3 regions of the Enterobacter sp. JBIWA008 genome follow, and region 1 is predicted to be linked to each of the others. Evidence: predicted binding sites of a transcription regulator. Region 1 holds the regulator's gene; each other region holds the start of a gene.
What was found. The regulator Fur, encoded in region 1, represses iron uptake genes when iron is present. The targets are predictions, from matches to a motif close to ATAATAATGAGAACNACTATCAA.

Region 1 (7,087 bases):
CTCTGGAATCCTGCATTCGCGAAGATCTCAACGAAAACGCCCCGCGCGCGATGGCGGTTATCGATCCGGTGAAACTGGTTATCGAAAACTATCCGCAGGGTGAAAGCGAGCTTGTCTCCATGCCTAACCACCCGAACAAACCGGAAATGGGTAGCCGCGACGTGCCGTTCAGCGGTGAGATCTGGATTGATCGTGCTGACTTCCGCGAAGAAGCCAATAAGCAGTACAAGCGTCTGGTGCTGGGTAAAGAAGTGCGTCTGCGTAATGCCTACGTCATCAAAGCCGAGCGCGTAGAGAAAGATGCAGAAGGGAATATCACCACTATCTTCTGTTCTTATGATGCTGAAACGCTGAGCAAAGATCCGGCGGATGGCCGCAAGGTGAAAGGCGTTATTCACTGGGTGAGCGCTTCCCACGCGCTGCCGGTAGAAATTCGTCTGTACGATCGTCTGTTCAGCGTGCCTAACCCAGGTGCTGCTGAAGATTTCCTGGCGACCATCAACCCGGAATCTCTGGTGATCAAACAGGGTTATGCGGAGCCTTCTCTGAAAGCTGCTGAAGCGGGCAAAGCGTTCCAGTTTGAACGTGAAGGTTATTTCTGCCAGGACAGTCGTTACAGCACGGCGGAAAAACCGGTATTTAACCGTACCGTAGGTCTGCGTGATACCTGGACGAAGATCGGCGAATAATATTGCTGCTCTGGTCAATGAGAAACAAACGCCGCACTATGCGGCGTTTTTTTTTATTTAACGATCAGGGTATTAAGCCAGAGCCTAAAGAGGCGTCGTGAAAATATCAGGTCAATGAGGTGCTACTTATTTTTTTAAAAAAAGTTTGTGTCATTACGAAAATCAAAAAGGTTATAAAAAAGAAAAGAGAATCCACATCTAACCACTGAAATACTTGGCAATTCCCCGTCATTACTCGTCTCACTGCAAATGTTACAAATCACTACCAATTATGTGCACTTCGTCATAATCCTGACTTTTGTCCGCTAAAAAGCATTGATAATTCGCGTCGCGAAAAATAACCTAAAGACGGTAGTTAATTCGAGGGTATTTAAAACTATCCCTGACCATTTGGTCTTTTTTATTTACGCCGTTTCAGGCGTTTTAATTCGTCAAAGAGGAATAATCTATGCGTACGTTCAGTGGCAAACGTAGTGCGCTGGCGCTGGCTATCGCCGGTGTGACAGCAATGTCGGGCCTGGTGGTGACACCAGAGGCGAAAGCGGCGGGCTTCATCGACGATTCGACCCTCACGGGCGGTATTTATTACTGGCAGCGTGAGCGTGACCGTAAAGACGTCACTGAAGACAAATATAAAACCAACCTTTCACACTCCACCTGGAACGCCAACCTGGACTTCCAGTCAGGCTATGCAGCCGATATGTTCGGTCTGGATATTGCTGCGTTCACCGCGATTGAAATGGCGGAAAACGGCGACAGCGGCCACCCGAATGAAATCGCCTTCTCCTCCAGCAACAAAGCGTATAAAGAAGACTGGTCCGGGGATAAGAGCGGTATCAGCCTTTACAAAGCCGCTGCGAAATTTAAATACGGCCCGGTATGGGCGCGCGGTGGTTACATTCAGCCAACTGGCCAGACCCTGTTAGCACCGCACTGGAGCTTTATGCCGGGTACCTACCAGGGCGCGGAAGCTGGGGCTAACTTTGACTACGGCGATGCGGGCGCGCTGAGCTTCTCCTATATGTGGACCAACGAGTACAAAGCACCGTGGCACATTGAGATGGACAAGTTCTACCAGGGCGATCGTAAAACGAAAGTGGATTATCTCCACTCTTTAGGTTTGAAATACGACTTTAAAAATGACCTTGTCCTGGAAGCAGCGTTTGGCCAGGCTGAAGGCTATATGGATCAGTACTTTGCTAAAGCATCGTATAAATTTGATATCGCTGGCAGCCCACTCTCTACCAGCTATCAGTTCTATGGCGCACGTGACAAAGCCGATGCGCAAAATAACTTAAGGACTAATGATGAGGTCGCGCTGGCCAACGATTTGTATGACGGCACGGCCTGGCTGCAGGCTTTAACCTTTGGCTACAAAATAGGCCAGGTGGATCTTCGTCTGGAAGGTACCTGGGTTAAAGCAGACGGTAATCAGGGTTTCTTCCTGCAGCGCATGACGCCAACCTATGCTTCATCAAACGGACGTTTAGATATTTGGTGGGATAACCGTTCTGACTTCAACGCCAATGGTGAAAAGGCGGTATTCTTCGGCGCGATGTACGACCTCAAAAACTGGAACCTTGCAGGATGGTCCGTTGGGGCTTCCTACGCTTACGGTTGGGATGCAAAACCAAGCAGTGCACCGATCTACGATCAGAGCCAGCGTCTGAAAGAATCTGCTTACAGCCTGGATGCTGCATATGTGCTGCAGGATGGCCGAGCGAAGGGCACGATGTTCAAGCTGCACTTCACTCAGTATGACAACCATTCCGATCTGCCAAGCTATGGCGGTGGCTACAACAACATCTTCCAGGATGAGCGTGACGTGAAATTCATGGTTATCGCACCATTCACTATCTTCTGATGAACGCGCTGGCGGGTTAACTTCCGCCGGCATGGAGACTGCACATGATGAAAAAAATCGTAATCGTCGCGTTGCTGGCATCAGGGCTGGTGGCGTGTGCTCAGACTCAGGCGCCGAAAGAGGACACCCGTCTGAAGGAGGCGTATAGCGCCTGTATTAATACTGCGGAAGGATCGCCGGAGAAAATTGAAGCCTGTCAGAGCGTGCTGAACGTGCTGAAGAAAGAGAAAGCGCACGAGCAGTTCGCGACGCAGGAGAACATCCGCGTGATGGATTACCAGGCCTGCATTCAGGCGCGTAAAACCGGTAACGATCAGGAAGTGGCGAAGCGTTGCGACCAGATCTGGAAAGAAATTAGAAGCAATAACAGTAAGTAACCCGCTGTTATCATGCCCGGTGGCGCTACGCTTACCGGGCTTTTTTTTGCCTGAAAACAGGCAAAAAAAAGCCAACCTCGCGGCTGGCTCAGAGTATGAAAGCTTGAGTTACTTAGCATCGTGCGCGTGGTCGTCTTCGCGGCAATCGCCTTCAGCGCAGTGACCGTAAAGGTACAGGCTGTGGTTCGTCAGGCGGATGCCATGACGCGCGGCGATTTCACGCTGGCGTGATTCGATTGAATCATCGCTAAATTCAATGACCTTGCCACAGTCGAGGCAGATCAGGTGATCGTGGTGGTGCTGCTGGGTCAGTTCGAAAACGGATTTACCGCCTTCGAAATTATGACGGGTAACAATGCCCGCGTCATCAAACTGGTTCAGCACGCGATAGACGGTAGCCAGCCCAATCTCTTCACCCATGTCGATAAGACGTTTATAAAGGTCTTCCGCACTGACATGGTGATTGTCTGGACCCTGAAGCACTTCAAGGATTTTTAACCGAGGAAGCGTAACTTTCAGGCCAGCCTTCTTTAATGCGGTATTGTTGTCAGTCATGCGGAATCTGTCCTGTTGCTAAACGATTCACTTCTGTAGGAAGTGACAGAAAATGCACCTGGGATAATGCGTCTCATTATAGAACTGCCATGGCTAAATGAAAACTGCAAGTCTCAGGCAAAATATGCTTATAAAAATGGGGTATCACCAACAAACTTGCTCAATGGAAAACCACATTTTATCAGGGAGACATTGTACAGGTCTGGGCGAAAAAGTTAAAAGATTGTAGCGATTAATTTAATCGGTTTGACCTGGGGCATGGGCGCAACCGCAGTTGCGCCGCGATAAAATCAGGCGTTCAGAATATCGTCCAGGTGCAGTTCTTCACGGATCTGCTTGACCCATTTCTCAACGCGCTCGGCGGTCAGCTCTGGCTGACGGTCTTCGTCGATGGCCAGACCTACGAAATGATCGTCATCGGCCAGGCCTTTAGACGCTTCGAAGTGGTAACCGGCGGTCGGCCAGTGGCCTACGATAACCGCGCCATTCGGCTCAATGATATCGCGGATGGTACCCAGCGCGTCACAGAAGTACTCGGCGTAGTCTTCCTGATCGCCACAGCCAAAGAGGGCGACCAGCTTACCGTTGAAGTCCACTTCTTCTAGCGTCGGGAAGAAATCATCCCAGTCGCACTGGGCTTCACCGTAGTACCAGGTTGGGATACCCAGCAGCAGAATGTCATAGCCTTCCAGATCTTCTTTGCTGCTCTTGGCGATGTCATGCACATCAGCAACGTCTTTACCGAGCTGTTTTTGAATGTTTTTTGCGATATTTTCGGTATTGCCGGTATCACTGCCAAAGAAAATGCCGATGATTGCCATGAGTAAAATAACCTCTTGAAACTTAATAGTATGGTGGCGCAATTCGGCCACGGATAAGGGCAATAATAGCAGAACTGGCAACCCTGCGGAAACAGCTATCGCGCAGGACTGCACTCTGTGCTACATGAAAAGGGCGATAAAGGGGATTTTCAGACTTATGCCTGGCTGCGCAACGTCTCAAGCTGGACGAGCAACATCTCTTCAATGAGCTCGCTGCGGCTGATATTTCGCGCGTCAGCCAGCTCGTTCAGCGCATCGACGGCGTCGGCGTTAAGCTTCAGTTCGACACGCTTAAGCCCACGATTTTTATCGCGTTTAAGCTGGTTGCGTTTATTGATACGCAGCTGTTCATCGCGCGAAAGCGGATTCGTCTTGGGTCGTCCCGGGCGACGCTCATTCGCGAACAGATCTAGTGTCGTACGGTCCGTTTGTTCTTTGGCCATGATTCTGAGACTTCGGGGGAAACACGCCGCCCTGCTAATGCCCGGGCGATAAGCGCGCCATCATACATCACCAAAAACGGCACGCCAACGACTGGAAGCCCACTGCCTTCCAGTCGCTTTCTTTTTAATCAATTTGCAGTATCAGCGAGATAGCGGCGAATGGCGCGCAGTACAGCATCCGGTTTTTCCGCATGCACCCAGTGCCCGGCACCGGCAATCACGTGGGCGCGAGCCTGCGGGAATTGGGCCAGCAGCGTGTCGCGGTACGCGTCGGTAACGTAAGGAGAGTTTCCGCCGCGAATAAAGAGGGTAGGGTGTGGCCAGGCGGGGACGGTTTCCCAGCCCACGATGTTCTTGTACTGGTCCCAGAGCGCCGGCACGTTAAAACGCCATTGCCCATCAACAAACGACTTCAGCAGGAACTGGACGACGCCTTCTTCATTAAGATGCTCGCGCATGACGGCAGCCGCCTGCTGGCGGGTCGCGACACCCGCTTCGGTGACCGCGTTGATGGCGGCAAAAATTTCGTCGTGACGGCGCACGTCGTAATCCACGGGCGCAACATCAATCACCACCAGGCCGCTAATACGCTCCGGGGCCAGTGCCGTCAGGGCCATCACCGCTTTGCCACCCATTGAATGCCCGATCAGAGTTACCTTCTGCAGGCTATGTGCATCCAGCGTATCCAGCAGATCCTGCGCCATCGCCGCGTAGGTCATCTCGTCGGAACGCCCGGAAAGACCGTGATTGCGCATATCGACCTGTAAAATATCGTGGTCGGTAACCAGATCGCGCGCCAGCACGCCCAGGTTATCCAGGCTACCAAAAAGCCCGTGAACCAGTACGATGGGAGAATTATTGTTCGGCGATTGTGCAGTTTGCGCTCGGGTATTCAATTTCATGGCAAAGTTCTTTTTTTACGTATGTCAGGTTAGGGTATCATGTTGACCATTCTGCCGCCCGGCTGCAAGGTTCCAGTTTAATCTGACTTTTGCTGCCAACCTGGTTTGACGCTATCCGCTGTTGGGATTTGACCTTATAATCCCAATGACTTGTATTCAGATAAGATATCGCACTGGATTAAGATGAAAACAATCGAAGTTGATGACGAACTCTATCAGTATATTGCCAGCCACACGCGGCATATCGGGGAGAGCGCGTCCGACATTTTACGGCGCATGCTTAAAATTTCCGCCGCTTCACAGCCTGCTACCCCAGTCACCAAAGATGTCGTGTCTCAGCCGAGCGTTGTTGCGCAAGCAAAACCTGCCGTGACGCCGGCAAAAGATAAAGTGCGCGCGATGCGCGAGCTGCTGCTCTCCGATGAATATGCGGAGCAGAAAAAGGCGGTTAACCGCTTTATGCTGGTGCTGTCTACACTTTACTCACTGGATAATAAAGCGTTTGCTGAAGCGACCGAGTCGCTTCACGGTCGTACTCGCGTCTATTTCGCGGGCGACGAGCAGACGCTGCTGCAAAATGGCAATCAAACCAAACCCAAACATGTTCCTGGCACCCCGTACTGGGTGATCACCAATACCAATACGGGCCGCAAGTGCAGCATGATTGAACACATCATGCAGTCCATGCAGTTCCCGGCGGAATTGATTGAAAAGGTTTGCGGTACAATTTAACCCTTGCATCAGAAGGACCCGGTAATGGCAAATCACAGCCGTGCAGGCCAACCTGCACAACAAAGCGATTTGATTAACGTCGCTCAGCTGACCGCGCAGTATTACGTGCTGAAACCGGTCGTGGGCAACGCAGAACACGCAGTGAAGTTTGGTACATCTGGTCACCGCGGCAGCGCGGCGCGCCACAGCTTTAACGAACCGCACATTCTGGCCATTGCTCAGGCCATTGCGGAAGAGCGCGCTAAAAACGGCGTTACCGGTCCGTGCTACGTGGGGAAAGATACCCATGCCCTGTCTGAACCGGCGTTCATCTCTGTTGTGGAAGTGCTGGCGGCAAACGGCGTTGATGTGATTGTTCAGGAGAACAACGGCTTCACCCCAACGCCTGCGGTCTCTAACGCCATCCTGGTGCACAACAAAAAAGGTGGTGCGCTGGCGGACGGTATCGTTATCACGCCATCCCACAACCCGCCGGAAGACGGTGGTATCAAATACAACCCGCCTAACGGTGGCCCGGCCGACACTAACGTCACCAAAGTGGTGGAAGATCGTGCGAACGCGCTGCTGGCTGACGGTCTGAAAGGCGTGAAGCGTATTTCTCTGGATGCTGCCATGGCATCCGGTCACGTGAAAGAGCAGGATCTGGTTCAGCCGTTCGTGGAAGGGCTGGCGGATATCGTCGATATGGCGGCCATTCAGAAAGC
Region 2 (7,087 bases), 2.1 Mb from region 1:
CGGTTCATGCCATCGGCAAATCACGCTGCGTGGCGCGCATTAACAAGGCGCTGGACTTCATCACGGAACGTGAAAATCAGCAGTAATGACGCCTCAGATAAAACAAACGGCAGGATAACCTGCCGTTTTTTTATTCTTTTTCTTCAGCGATACCCAGACGCGTAAGAAAACCGAGTATGCCTTCGCGTTTCAATAACGCGTCCAGACGCTTCTGCTCTGGCTCAGTCATACTCTCCAGCGTCTCAATAATACCCGGAGACAGGTTCGAAGAGGGTTCACTGTAGGAAGCGGTGGCCTCCGCGAGATGGTAAACCGCCTGACGGTTACGGATCGCCGGAAGGCTCATAATATGTTCCTTCACGCGCGCATCAACATGAATGAGCCGTGCCCGACCGCCCTTCACGCCGTTGAGTCCTTCGGTTTTCCATCCCTGCTGGCGTATCCAGCGATTAACCGTTTGTCTGGCAACGCCCAAACTCTCCGCCAGCTCTTCCGTGGTCATTTTGCTACGTAATTTTTTCATATCAGTTCTGATCGCGAATCCCTAAACGTTGCAACAATCCGGTAATCCCTTCCCGCATTAACAGCGATGTCATCTGCTTCTGCTCTTCCGGCGTCATTTCATTGGCCAGCGTGAGGAGCAGGGTGTGAAGCGAACCGTCATGGCTCGTACCGTCTGGCAGTTCGGACGTTTCACTTGCCCGACGTGCGCTGCGGATAAAGTCACGGACTTTTTCGTTCACATGCACCAGGCGCGCTTTCCCGCCCTGGACGCCTGGTTTTGGTGACGTAATCCAACCCTCTTTGCGTACCCATTTATTGATGGTCTGGCGGCTATAGCCAGTGAGTAGGGCTAACTCTTCTGGCGTCATTCGTTCCTTGATCATGCAATTTCCTGAATATCTATGGGGTTAATTAACGGCTCATTTTATAGCACCGTTTTACGTGAAAGCGTGACAGGCTTAACTCCTGACTGCGAGCAGGCTCGCAAAGTGATTCATTTGCATGATTTTTCAGCGATTGAATAGCTGGAATTGATTTTGCCGTTGACACTCCGCAGCGGAATTCATATTATGCCGCCCGTCAACATGACAGCTTTACGATGGGGCTATAGCTCAGCTGGGAGAGCGCTTGCATGGCATGCAAGAGGTCAGCGGTTCGATCCCGCTTAGCTCCACCAAACTCTGAACCCAACAGAGTGCGGTCAGTAAAGTCACATGTGGGGCTATAGCTCAGCTGGGAGAGCGCTTGCATGGCATGCAAGAGGTCAGCGGTTCGATCCCGCTTAGCTCCACCAAAATTGTAAACCCTCGTCGAATGACGGGGGTTTTTTTTATCTGTTTGTAACGCCAGTTACCGCATTTTGTTATCAAAAAGAAGGTATTCCTGTACCTCTCCTCAATCGAAATCAATAAACCAGTCTATAAATAGACTTGAACTTGATTCGCGCAATTAATAAACATATTATCCATCCGGTCAATGATTCTCCTGGAAAATACCGCTCTGATTAATGAATAAAAAAACGCATAATAATGTAAAGATATTTATGATTGCCCTGGCACTTTGCCTGATTGCGGTACCTGTCTCCCGTTATCTCTCTCCACGCGCAATTGTTAATGGTCATGACGTTTATTTAGCATGGTTGCCACTCAGCGTGATGCTGGCGGTAATTCTGATATTTGGGCGCAGAGCAATTCTTCCCATTCTGTTAGGTTTTACTATCACTAATTTATTTTATTTTGATTTAGCACCACTACAATATTCAGTTTTACTGTTCTGTCAGACCTTTGCGTTGTTTGCGGCATGCGGCTTGCTACGCCTTATGCTAGGCAAGCGCTGGCGCCACAGTATCCCTAACAAGCACATCGGGCTTCGTATATTCTGGCTCGGTTTTGTCGTGCCATTAGGTATTAAGCTGTCGATGTATATGGCAGGCTATTTGTTTGATTTTCCGGTAACTATTTCGATCTATTTCGGCGAAGGAACGGTAATTTATAACGTTGTGGATATTCAAAGCCTGATATGCGCGGGGCTGATTTTTACCATGATGTTCTATTACCCGCTAAGAATGATAATTAATCCTCGTTATGCCGTCACCTTCTGGCGGCGAAGCGTGAAGCCGGTGTTTTATCACAAGAATCCATTATATATTTTTGTCTGGTTGATGCTTTTAGGCTTCATTCTCGTCATTTTATGTGGTCCTTTTGAATCACCGGTCATTGCGGGCTATTTGATGCCGCTTATTTTTATTCTTTTTACCTTAGCGATAAGCCGCCTGACCTATGCGTTGATTTCTGTGCTGTGGGCTACCTCCGCGCTCCTGCTGTTGACCTATAACTATAATTTCCTCAACGGGGTAGAATCGGGCCATTCGCTCTCTTTTATCCTCTCCGTGCTGATCTCTTTCGCCATCTGTTTGCTTTACATGTCGCGCATTTACCAGCGCAGCGAGTGGCTGAAGCGGGGCTGGCAGGACAGGGCGCTTACCGATCCACTTACCGGTTTGCCCAATATTCGTGCGCTGGAGGATCACCTTGAGATTCATCCGGATGCAAAAGTGAGCATTCTGCGTATGGATAACCTGGAATTTTTGAGCCGCCACTACGGGATTATCATGCGGGTCCACTGCAAACGAACGATCGCCACGTCGCTTCAGCCGCTCCTGCAAAAAGATGAGATGCTCTTCCAGTTGCCCGGAAGCGAGCTGGTGTTGGTATTGCTTGGGCCGGAAATTGCTGAACGTCTCCAGCATATGGTCGACCGGCTCAACAGCAGTAAGATTTTCTGGAACAACACCGGGCTGGACATAGAGTTTGGCGCGTCATGGGGAATGGTCGAAGATGGCGAGAAACTGCATCACACGCTGGGGCAGCTAAGCTGGCTGGCAGAGCAGGCCTGCGGACCGCAAAACGTTCTCGCGCTCACGAATAGCCTTGAGGTGGCATCAGGACAAACGACAGAGCGTGTCCTGATGCTGGCGCGGATTAAGCATGCCCTGGAGGCGGGGCAATTCCATTTATATGCGCAGCCGATCCGGAAGGCGGACGGGAGTGGATACTATGAAATCCTGACGCGAATGGAAAGTGAGGGGGAGATTATTACCCCTGACCGCTTTATTCCACTGATCGCGCAGTTTAACCTCAGCCACCGGTTTGATATGTGCGTCATGGAAAAATTACTAGTGTGGCTGCGCGATAACCCTGCAACGCACGCTGGCGCCCGCTTTTCAGTCAATCTGATGCCGCTGACGCTGATGCAAAAAGAGGTGGCAACCGAGATTTGCGCGCTGTTTGAACGGTACGGCGTTGCACCTCAGGCAGTCGTGATTGAGATTACCGAAGAGCAGGCTTTCTCCAATTCAGGCTCGAGTATCAACAATATTCAGCAACTGCGGGATTATGGTTTCCGTATTGCCATCGATGATTTTGGTACGGGATACGCTAACTATGAGCGTCTGAGACGTCTGCAGGCGGACATCATTAAAATTGACGGTTGCTTTGTGAAAGACATTTGTACAGACGACATGGATGCAATGATCGTGCAGTCGATATGTAATCTGGCGAAGACAAAATCGCTGTGCGTGGTTGCTGAATATGTAGAAACACCGGCGCAGCGCGAGATGCTGCTCCGCTTTGGTGTGGACTACCTGCAGGGATATCTGATAGGCAAACCCGAACCGCTGGAAGAGTTACGGGCATAAAAAAACCGGAAGCCATGCTCCCGGTTTTTTGTTTAACGGTAAACGTTACAGAACCAGTGCCGCGATAGAAGCAGACAGGACGCTCACCAGGGTAGAGCCGTAAACCAGCTTCAGGCCAAAGCGAGAAACCACGTTACCCTGTTCTTCGTTTAGACCCTTAATCGCACCGGCGATAATACCGATGGACGAGAAGTTCGCGAAGGAGACCAGGAACACGGACAGAATACCTTCCGCGCGCGGAGAAAGCGTGCTGGCGATTTTCTGCAGATCCATCATCGCAACGAACTCGTTAGAAACCAGTTTGGTCGCCATGATACTGCCCACCTGCAGCGCTTCGTGAGCCGGAACGCCCATCACCCATGCAACCGGGTAGAAGATGTAGCCCAGAATCCCCTGGAAGGAGATACCCAGCACCGCTGCGAACAGGGCATTCAGTGCAGAAATCAGCGCAATGAAGCCGATCAGCATGGCGGCAACGATAATCGCCACTTTGAAGCCGGCCAGAATGTACTCACCCAGCATTTCGAAGAAGCTCTGGCCTTCGTGCAGGTTTGACATCTGAATGTTCTCTTCGCTGGCGTCAACGCGGTACGGGTTGATCAGCGACAGAACGATAAAGGTGCTGAACATGTTCAGAACCAGCGCCGCAACAACATACTTTGGCTCCAGCATGGTCATATACGCGCCCACGATAGACATGGAAACGGTAGACATTGCGGTTGCCGCCATGGTGTACATGCGGTTACGGGACATTTTGCCAAGAATATCTTTATACGCGATGAAGTTCTCAGACTGACCGAGGATCAGGGAACTGACGGCGTTGAAGGATTCCAGCTTGCCCATGCCGTTCACTTTGGATAACAGGAAGCCAATTCCACGAATAACGAACGGCAGAACACGAATGTGCTGCAGAATACCGATCAGCGCGGAGATGAAGACGATAGGGCACAGAACCTTCAGGAAGAAGAACGCCAGACCTTCGTCGTTCATTTTACCGAAGACAAAGTTCGTCCCTTCGTTGGCGAATCCGAGCAGTTTTTCGAACATTTCGGAGAAGCCTTTCACGAAGCCGAGGCCTACGTTGGAGTTCAGGAAGAACCACGCAAGTAAAACTTCAATGACCAGCAGTTGGACAACATAACGAATACGAATTTTTTTGCGGTCTGTGCTGACCAGCAATGCGAGTGCAGTAACGACAACAAGTGCCAGGACAAAATGAAGGACGCGGTCCATATTTGCTCCAAATATGAGGCAGGTTTAATTTTCTTGCACATTCTATGTAACAAGTGAAAAGAAAACGAGATCGAGGACACACTATAGTTACATCCTGTGACGAGTCTCAAAAATAGTGATCCACAATACATTTTTGTTATGTTAGGTAAATGAGTGAAAAGTTAAGTTTGTGTGCTAGTCTTCACAAAAGTGTCCGCGATTTGAATTTCTGTTAGATCGCCCAGCTTACCCGCCCGTCTATCGTTCAAAGCTATCAGAGAAATCACTGCAAACTTTATAAATGATCTTGATAATCATTCTCATTTTGATAGCATTAAACATAGCAAAGGCTATATTTCAGAGGCAGACATGACAAACAGTCGCGTAGAGGGTAGCAGTGGCAGAGCCGCGCGCAAGTTGCGGTTTGCATTAATGGGACCTGCGTTCATCGCTGCCATTGGCTATATCGATCCAGGTAACTTTGCGACCAATATTCAGGCCGGGGCCAGCTTCGGTTATAAGCTGCTGTGGGTGGTCGTCTGGGCTAACCTGATGGCGATGCTGATTCAGATGCTCTCCGCTAAGCTGGGGATTGCCACGGGTAAAAACCTGGCGGAGCAAATTCGCGACCATTATCCGCGCCCGGCCGTCTGGCTCTACTGGGTTCAGGCTGAAATCATCGCTATGGCCACTGACCTCGCTGAATTTATCGGTGCAGCGATCGGCTTTAAGCTGATTCTGGGCGTGTCGCTGTTGCAGGGGGCGGTGCTGACCGGGATTGCTACTTTCCTGATCCTGATGCTGCAGCGTCGGGGTCAAAAGCCGCTGGAGAAGGTTATCGGCGGTCTGCTGCTGTTTGTCGCTGCGGCCTATATCGTCGAGCTGATTTTCTCACAGCCAAATCTTGCGCAGCTCGGGAAAGGTATGGTGATCCCAAGCCTGCCAACTTCGGAAGCGGTGTTCCTGGCCGCCGGGGTATTGGGGGCGACCATCATGCCGCATGTGATTTATCTCCACTCCTCGCTGACTCAGCATCTCCACGGAGGGACGCGCAAAGAGCGTTACTCAGCCACCAAATGGGACGTGGCGATCGCCATGACCATCGCGGGCTTTGTAAATCTGGCGATGATGGCAACAGCAGCCGCTGCTTTCCACTTTAACGGTCATACCGGTATTGCCGATCTCGATCAGGCCTATCTCACGCTTGAGCCGCTACTGAGCCATGCTGCCGCTACGATATTTGGTCTTAGCCTGGTCGCTGCCGGCCTTTCTTCTACGGTGGTGGGCACGCTGGCAGGCCAGGTGGTGATGCAGGGATTTGTCCGGTTCCATATTCCGCTGTGGGTTCGCCGCTCCGTCACCATGTTGCCGTCATTTGTGGTGATTCTGATGGGGCTCGACCCAACGCGAATTCTGGTCATGAGCCAGGTTCTGCTGAGTTTTGGTATTGCGCTGGCGCTGGTGCCGCTGCTGATCTTTACCAGCAACAAAACCCTGATGGGCGAGCTGGTCAACTCAACGCTGGTAAAACGAGCCGGGTGGGCCATCGTGGTGGTGGTCGTTGCGCTGAACCTGTGGTTATTGGTGGGAACCGCGCTGGGTCTTTAACAAAAAAAGGAGCCTTCACGGCTCCTTTTTTATTAGTGATGATGGCCGTGACCATGACCTTTGCCGCGACCCCAGCCGCCGCGACGGTCGTCACGATCGTTCCAGCCTTCACGGTAGCCGCGCTCATACGCGTTGTCTTTATACCAGCCGCGGTGTCTGCCGTTATCATGTTTCCACCAGCGATCACCGCGCCATTCATAATGACGGTTCCAGTAGTCACGGTCGCGCCAGTAGCCGCCGTCCCAGTATCTGCCGTAGTCGTCACGATCGCCAATTTGTAATTTTACTGATGGCAACAGGGTGATTTCGCCCGCAGTGGCGATCAGCGGGGCTGAAGCCAGTAATACCGCTGCAAGAATCAGTGACCTGAACATACTCTTTCTCCTTCACGATCGGGGCCTTTGTTGGGCCTGTTAACGCAATATTACGAGTTGGTAAAGCCTCGTTTCATCGCCTCAACTCCGAATTCCAGGGTGAGAGCACTTTTTGCTAAAAATGGATCTATTTTGAGCTGTTCAGAATCTCTTCTATATGGGCCAGTTCTTCCGCAGAGAAATGGCGGTTTTC
Region 3 (7,087 bases), 2.1 Mb from region 1:
TCACCATCACCAGCAGCCCGCCCACCAGGGTCATATCCACCAGCGAAAGCAGAACCAGAATCAAATCCGCTTCGGCAATGGAAAAAATGTTCGGCAGAACATGCCAGATTTCCTGAAAGAACTTAATCGTCAGCGCGACAAGTGCCAGCGAAAGGCCAAAATAGACGGGGGCCAGTATCCAGCGAGAGGCGTACATGGCATTTTCAAAAAAGCGTTCCATAGAGTCCTGTTTGCAAAAGAAACGAGCGCCCAGTATATCTCAACGGCGCTGACTGTTTGCAATACTCAACAGTACGTCACTCAGACGTTATCCGGGTTAACCTCGGGACGTGCGTACTCCGGCCAGACAAGCGCCACCAGCTCAGGATAGGCTTCCAGACTGAACTCACGAAAACACTGCCGCAAATTTAATACGTCCAGATCGGAATAAGAGACCTTTTCGCCGTTAAGACAGCGTTTTTTGATATTGTCATAATATTTATAGACTGCTGAATTCAGATCGCTACAGCGACGCTGCGCCTCAAACAGTCCGGGCGTGTCATTAATTTCCGACATTTTCATGCGCTTAATTGTCGCATGTAAAAAGTCGATATATTCGTGGTTCACCCGCCAGTACCAGACAGGCGTAATGGAGTTCATCAATACAGAGAAATGGTCTTCACCTTCCTCTTTTGTCATCAGTTCAGGTTGCGGGGGTTCACTGGTGTCTTTCGACACTTTGGTTTTATTGAACTCCTGCATCAATAAAAGCACACCAGCGGTCAGTAATAGTAATGTGATGACCGTAAAAAAGATGCTGTTCATGGGTAGGCTCCATTTTTTTTGATTTTAAATTTGCCTCATGATATTGTCAACGAATCTCACGCCTTTACCAACCCCACCCTGTTGAAATTAAAGGAAATTAAAAATGCTGCCCGACTATCTCGTCCCGGCTAAGTACCACATCACGCCTGTGGAACAGCAACCGACGGAAGCAGAAAAAGAGGCCAGTTTCACTCAGGGGAAAAGAAAGCTCTCTGATTTTGAGCCCGATATATTAATTGGTGTTTCCCGAACTGGCAAATCCCGAAATATGTTGCTGGAAGAGCACGATCGCCATATAAAAGACCGCTTATTTCGCGCCATAAAAATTGAAGCCTTTGTCCACCTGCTTAATGACCTGCAGGCCGAGGGTGAAATAGATGCCCAGAAACTCAGTCAAATAATGGCCGAGAAAACCGAAGAAATTAATGAAGCGGGCAATGAAATTTGGCTTAATTTAATTACACGCGAAAAAAACAACCCAATTTTTTATAGTCTGGGGGAAGATTAACGTGGAAGAAGTTAAAAACAACGACGTTTATTTGACTTTAGATGATAAAAAAAGTGATGAATTTATCTTAAAGCAAAATCTCGATGCGCTGAGAAACACAAAAAATAACGAGATGACGCGTATTACACAAGACCTGGTATCGATCCCGGCGACGCTGGTTCGTCTGAAATGGCAGAATCGCCGTGAAATTTATCCGCTGCAGGTCAAAGAAGAAATTTATGGTGCCGTGATGAACGCCATCATTGAAGAGCGGCCAGAGCTGAAAGAGAAGCTTCTCGGGCGTCTTGAGGCCAATTATCAGTATCTGCTTGCCAGAGAAATCGCCACCCTTCGCCTGACGCGCAAGCTGTCAGACGGTGAGTACCGTACTTCTAACGTCACCTGTGTGGCGCTTGATGAGAACGCTCTGGCCCCCCCTTCTACCGCCCCGACGGATAACAAAAACGCATAAACCGACAGGCATAAAAAAAGCCGGCTTCCGCCAGCTTCTTTTCATTTCGAGGCCGCTTTCTCTTCGCCGACCAGTCCAATCTTCAGGTAACCCGCCTGATGCAGCGTGTCCATTACCTTCATCATGGTTTCATAATCAACGGTTTTATCCGCACGGAAGAAGACCGTGGTGTCTTTCTTACCGCCGGTAAGCTGCTCCAGCGCCGGGATGACTGAGTCAGCCGTCACGGGGTCGTTGCCGAGGAACATGGATTTATCCGCCTTCACCGACAGGTAGACAGGTTTCTCCGGGCGCGGCTGTGGCTGGCTGGAAGAGGCAGGCAGATTCACCTTCACATCCACCGTCGCCAGCGGCGCAGCCACCATGAAGATAATCAGCAGAACCAGCATAACGTCGATAAACGGCGTCACGTTGATTTCATGCATTTCGCCGTTATCGTCCAGATTTTCGTTTAGACGCATCGCCATACTATTAACCTGCGCGCAGTTTAGACGCCGCATGCACCGGCTTAACCGAGCTGGCATTCAGGTCGAGATCGCGACTTTGCAGCAGCAGAACCTGCGCAGCAACGTCACCCAGCGTGGCTTTGTAGCTGCCAATCATACGCGCGAAGATGTTGTAGATAACCACCGCCGGGATAGCGGCAACCAGACCAATTGCCGTCGCCAGCAGCGCTTCCGCGATACCCGGCGCCACGACCGCCAGGTTGGTGGTTTGGGTCTGTGCGATACCGATAAAGCTGTTCATGATGCCCCAGACCGTACCGAAAAGACCAATGAACGGTGAGATCGCGCCGATGGTCGCCAGATAACCATTGCCGCGTCCCATGTGTCGGCCAACGGCCGCAACGCGACGCTCCAGGCGGAAACCGGTACGTTCTTTGATGCCTTCGTTATCTTCACTGCCAGCGGAGAGTTCCAGCTCGTTCTGTGCTTCATTCACTAACAGGGTGGTCAGGCTTTTCGCGTGGAAGGATGAGGTCATATCTGAAGCCTGATCGAGAGAGCGGGCTTCGGCCAGCTGCTGCTGTTCCCGCTTAAGGCGACGCTTCTGCGAAAGCAGCTCGGCGCTTTTGCTGAAGAAAATAGCCCAGGTGACAACGGACGCCAGAATCAGGCCGACCATGACAATCTTAACCACGATGTCAGCATGCTGATACATGCCCCAAACGGAGAGATCCGTCTGCATCAAATTATTACCCACTCTGTATCTCCAGGACGCAAATCACAAAATCTGAGCGTAATCATATCAAAACGTCGCCGAATTGATAGTCGTTCTCATTAGTATTTACATGGTGCCGTAATTTTCGCTCACTTTCCTTGCGCTTACGCAGTAAAAATTTCTTATGCGTATTTTTGCTAATATTTTCTGCTTATTCGATAAGCCTCGGGGTGCAGTTTTTTCCAATCGTGGTAGTCTGGACGTCCAGACGTATAAAACAGGGTTGGCGAACATGACAAAGAAGCATCTTGATACCACGCTGGTACAGGCAGGACGCAGCAAAAAATATACCCAGGGATCGGTCAACAGCGTGATTCAACGCGCCTCCTCGCTGGTGTTTGACACCGTTGAGGAGAAAAAAATCGCCACGCGCAACCGCGCGAAAGGCGGGCTATTTTATGGCCGTCGCGGCACGCTAACCCATTTTTCCCTGCAGGAAGCGATGTGCGAGCTGGAAGGCGGCGCGGGCTGCGCGCTGTTCCCGTGCGGGGCGGCGGCGGTCGCCAACACCATTCTGGCGTTTGTGGAACAGGGCGACCATATCCTGATGACCAACACCGCCTATGAACCCAGCCAGGATTTCTGCACCAAAATCCTCAGCAAGCTCGGAGTAACGACCGGCTGGTTCGACCCGCTGATTGGTGAAGGCATTGCCGAACTTATTCAGCCAAACACGCGAATTGTGTTCCTGGAATCTCCGGGATCGCTCACCATGGAAGTTCACGACGTGCCGGCTATCGTGAAAGCCGTGCGCAGCAAAGCGCCAGAGGCGATCGTGATGATCGATAACACCTGGGCGGCAGGCGTGCTGTTTAAAGCCCTGGAATTCGACATTGATATCTCGATTCAGGCGGCAACGAAATACCTGATAGGCCACTCTGACGGCATGATTGGCACTGCGGTCTCCAACGCGCGCTGCTGGGATCAGCTGCGTGAAAATGCCTACCTGATGGGCCAGATGGTGGACGCGGATACAGCCTACATGACCAGCCGCGGTATCCGCACGCTGGGCGTTCGTCTGCGCCAGCACCATGAAAGCAGCCTGAAGGTGGCCGAATGGCTGGCGCAGCATCCGCAGGTTGAGCGCGTGAATCATCCCGCGTTCCCGGGCAGTAAAGGCCACGAATTCTGGCAGCGTGACTTTACGGGCAGCAGCGGTTTGTTCTCGTTCGTACTGAAAAAGCGGCTGAATAACGACGAGCTGGCGAGCTATCTGGATCATTTTACCCTCTTCAGCATGGCCTACTCCTGGGGCGGTTTTGAATCCCTGATCCTGCCTAACCAGCCGGAACAGGTTGCGGCTCTGCGCCCCGGCGGAGAAGTGGACTTCAGCGGTACCCTGATTCGACTGCATATCGGTTTAGAAAATGTTGACGATCTGATTGCCGATTTAGCAGCAGGGTTCGAGCGTATCGTGTAGAGTGCTGGCTGAAAATGTACTTCCTGGACGCTTTTGTGGACACCGCAAGTAGAAAAGTCTGCATGAGTTGCGCCCGGGATCAAACCCGACGGGCGAATAAGGGAGTACAATAGCGCTATATCTGCTGTTCCACAGGAAAGTCCATGGCTGTTATTCAAGATATTATCGCAGCGCTCTGGCAACACGACTTTGCCGCGCTGTCGGACCCTCACGTCGTCGGTATCGTTTATCTCGTGATGTTCGCAACTCTGTTTCTGGAAAATGGATTACTGCCAGCCTCTTTTTTACCCGGTGACAGCCTGCTTTTACTGGCCGGGGCGTTAATCGGCAAAGGCGTTATGGACTTCACGCCCACGATGGTTATTCTCACCTCCGCCGCCAGCCTGGGCTGCTGGCTGAGCTATCTGCAGGGCCGCTGGCTGGGCAATACTCGCGTCGTGAAAGGCTGGCTGGCGCAGTTACCGCATAAATATCATCAGCGTGCGACCTGCATGTTTGACCGGCACGGCCTGCTGGCGCTGCTGGCGGGGCGTTTCCTCGCGTTTGTTCGCACGCTTCTGCCTACGATGGCGGGCATTTCCGGTCTGTCAAACCGCCGCTTCCAGTTCTTCAACTGGCTGAGCGCCCTGCTGTGGGTGGGTGTAGTTACCACGCTCGGATATGCGCTAAATATGATCCCCTTTGTGAAACACCACGAAGATCAGGTGATGACATTCCTGATGGTGCTGCCGATGTTCCTGCTGGTGGCAGGGCTGGTGGGGACCATCGCGGTGGTGATTAAGAAGAAGTACTGCAGCGCGTAACCCCCTCACCCTCTTCCCACAGGGGAGAGGGGAAAAAGCCTAAGCTCCCTGCATCGTTCTAATACGTGACGCATCCTCTCCCGGCGTGACGCCAAAATAGCGCTTAAACTCCCGACTAAACTGCGACGCACTTTCGTAGCCCACGCGCATCGCCGCCGCGCTGGCCTTCATGCCGTCGTGGATCATCAGCATCCGCGCCTTATGCAAACGGTAGGTTTTGAGGTACTGCAGCGGCGAGGTGCTGGTCACCGATTTAAAATTATGGTGAAACGCCGAAACGCTCATGTTTGCTTCCGCCGCCAGCTGGTCGACGCTGAGGTTTTCCGTGTACTGGCTTTCGATGCGCTTGAGCACGCGGCTTATCAGGCTGAAGTGGGTCTGTCGGCTCACCAGGGCCAGTAACGCCCCGCCCCCCGGGCCCAGCAGCACATGGTAGAGAATTTCGCGGATAATCTGTTTGCCGAGAATACGCGCGTCCAGCGGCCTCTCCATCACGTCCAGCAGACGCTCAATGGCGCAGAGGATCTCTTCCGACAGCGTCGCCGAGTTAATCCCGCTCGATGCCATCGATGGCTGGAAGAGTTCATCTTCACCAATCTCCATCAGCAGCTCCTGCAGCTGAAGAATATCGACGTTGACGCGAATACCGGCTAGCGGAACGGCCTCTGTCGCGAAGGTTTCACATTCGAAGGGTAAAGGAACCGTCAGAAGCAGATATTCATTGGTGTCGTAGCGGAACACGCGCTCGTTGATATAGCCAATTTTATGGCCCGAGAAGAGAAAAACGATGCCAGGCTGGTACATAACCGGCGTGCGCGTACCGGGCTGCGTGCCATAAAGCAGGCGAATGTCAGGAAGCAGGTCACTGACGCCATTTTCTTTATCTATCAGTCTTTTAATCTGCGCAGTGAGCTGACGGCAGATAGCCTCACGGTTCATATTACGTTACTCCGGGTACGGTTTCCGACGTTAACAGTGTGCGTGCTTTTCCGCGCTTTCTCCAGCGCTCTGTAGAAATGGGCAAGACATCGGCAGAAATGTGCATTGAGAGGATAGCCCCGGACGGCCACAATGAGCAGCATCAGGTAGCCCTCTGCGCCACCACGGTTTTTCACCCACTAAAGGGAACGAGCAATGAACAACTTTAATCTTCACACCCCAACCCGCATCCTGTTTGGTAAAGACGCTATCGCCGATCTGCGCGCGCAGATCCCTGCTGACGCCCGCGTACTGATCACCTACGGTGGCGGCAGCGTGAAAAAAACCGGCGTGCTGGATCAGGTTTACAGCGCGCTCGACGGTCTGGACGTGCGTGAGTTCGGCGGCATCGAGCCAAACCCGTCCTACGAAACGCTGATGAACGCGGTGAAAATCGCCCGCGAAGAAAACATCACCTTCCTGCTGGCCGTCGGCGGCGGCTCCGTGCTGGACGGCACCAAATTCATCGCGGCGGCAGCGCACTACGCTGACGGCATCGATCCGTGGCACATCCTGGAAACCCGCGGCAGCGACATTAAAAGCGCCATTCCGATGGGCTCCGTGCTGACACTGCCAGCGACCGGTTCTGAATCCAACAAGGGCGCGGTGATCTCCCGTAAAACCACCGGTGATAAGCAGGCCTTCATGAACGAACACGTTCAGCCTGTATTCGCGATCCTGGATCCGGTTTACACCTACACCCTGCCTGCGCGTCAGGTGGCGAACGGCGTGGTCGATGCCTTTGTTCATACCGTTGAGCAGTACGTAACGTATCCGGTAGATGCCAAAATTCAGGATCGTTTCGCGGAAGGCATTCTGCTGACGCTCGTCGAAGAAGGTCCGAAAGCGCTGAAAGAGCCGGAAAACTACGACGTGCGTGCCAACGTCATGTGGGCCGCAAC

Region 2: a site for Fur is predicted at 5,220-5,242, ahead of KGP24_RS16410 (Nramp family divalent metal transporter). Genes of this name have one in related genera too.
Region 3: a site for Fur is predicted at 3,028-3,050, ahead of exbB (tol-pal system-associated acyl-CoA thioesterase). Genes of this name have one in related genera too.

What each region holds. Positions count from the first base shown of each region.
Region 1 covers NZ_CP074149.1:1,370,748-1,377,834, forward strand. The annotation lists gene glnS (glutamine--tRNA ligase) at 1-689, shown strand, start outside; gene chiP (chitoporin) at 1,138-2,553, shown strand; gene chiQ (ChiQ/YbfN family lipoprotein) at 2,601-2,930, shown strand; gene fur (ferric iron uptake transcriptional regulator) at 3,039-3,485, opposite strand; gene fldA (flavodoxin FldA) at 3,776-4,306, opposite strand; gene ybfE (LexA regulated protein) at 4,462-4,749, opposite strand; gene ybfF (esterase) at 4,878-5,651, opposite strand; gene seqA (replication initiation negative regulator SeqA) at 5,835-6,383, shown strand; gene pgm (phosphoglucomutase (alpha-D-glucose-1,6-bisphosphate-dependent)) at 6,408-7,087, shown strand, end outside.
Region 2 covers NZ_CP074149.1:3,423,341-3,430,427, reverse strand. The annotation lists gene gltX (glutamate--tRNA ligase) at 1-86, shown strand, start outside; gene KGP24_RS16440 (YfeC-like transcriptional regulator) at 131-523, opposite strand; gene KGP24_RS16435 (YfeC-like transcriptional regulator) at 525-887, opposite strand; tRNA gene KGP24_RS16430 (tRNA-Ala) at 1,105-1,180, shown strand; tRNA gene KGP24_RS16425 (tRNA-Ala) at 1,222-1,297, shown strand; gene KGP24_RS16420 (EAL domain-containing protein) at 1,511-3,700, shown strand; gene KGP24_RS16415 (NupC/NupG family nucleoside CNT transporter) at 3,746-4,933, opposite strand; gene KGP24_RS16410 (Nramp family divalent metal transporter) at 5,282-6,520, shown strand; gene KGP24_RS16405 (DUF2502 domain-containing protein) at 6,553-6,894, opposite strand; gene mgrA (L-glyceraldehyde 3-phosphate reductase) at 7,022-7,087, opposite strand, start outside.
Region 3 covers NZ_CP074149.1:4,071,515-4,078,601, forward strand. The annotation lists gene KGP24_RS19615 (TIGR00645 family protein) at 1-220, opposite strand, end outside; gene KGP24_RS19620 (RNA helicase) at 301-804, opposite strand; gene KGP24_RS19625 (hypothetical protein) at 908-1,312, shown strand; gene KGP24_RS19630 (cytoplasmic protein) at 1,314-1,763, shown strand; gene exbD (TonB system transport protein ExbD) at 1,805-2,230, opposite strand; gene exbB (tol-pal system-associated acyl-CoA thioesterase) at 2,235-2,966, opposite strand; gene metC (cystathionine beta-lyase) at 3,217-4,404, shown strand; gene yghB (DedA family general envelope maintenance protein YghB) at 4,548-5,207, shown strand; gene KGP24_RS19655 (AraC family transcriptional regulator) at 5,247-6,146, opposite strand; gene yqhD (alcohol dehydrogenase) at 6,342-7,087, shown strand, end outside.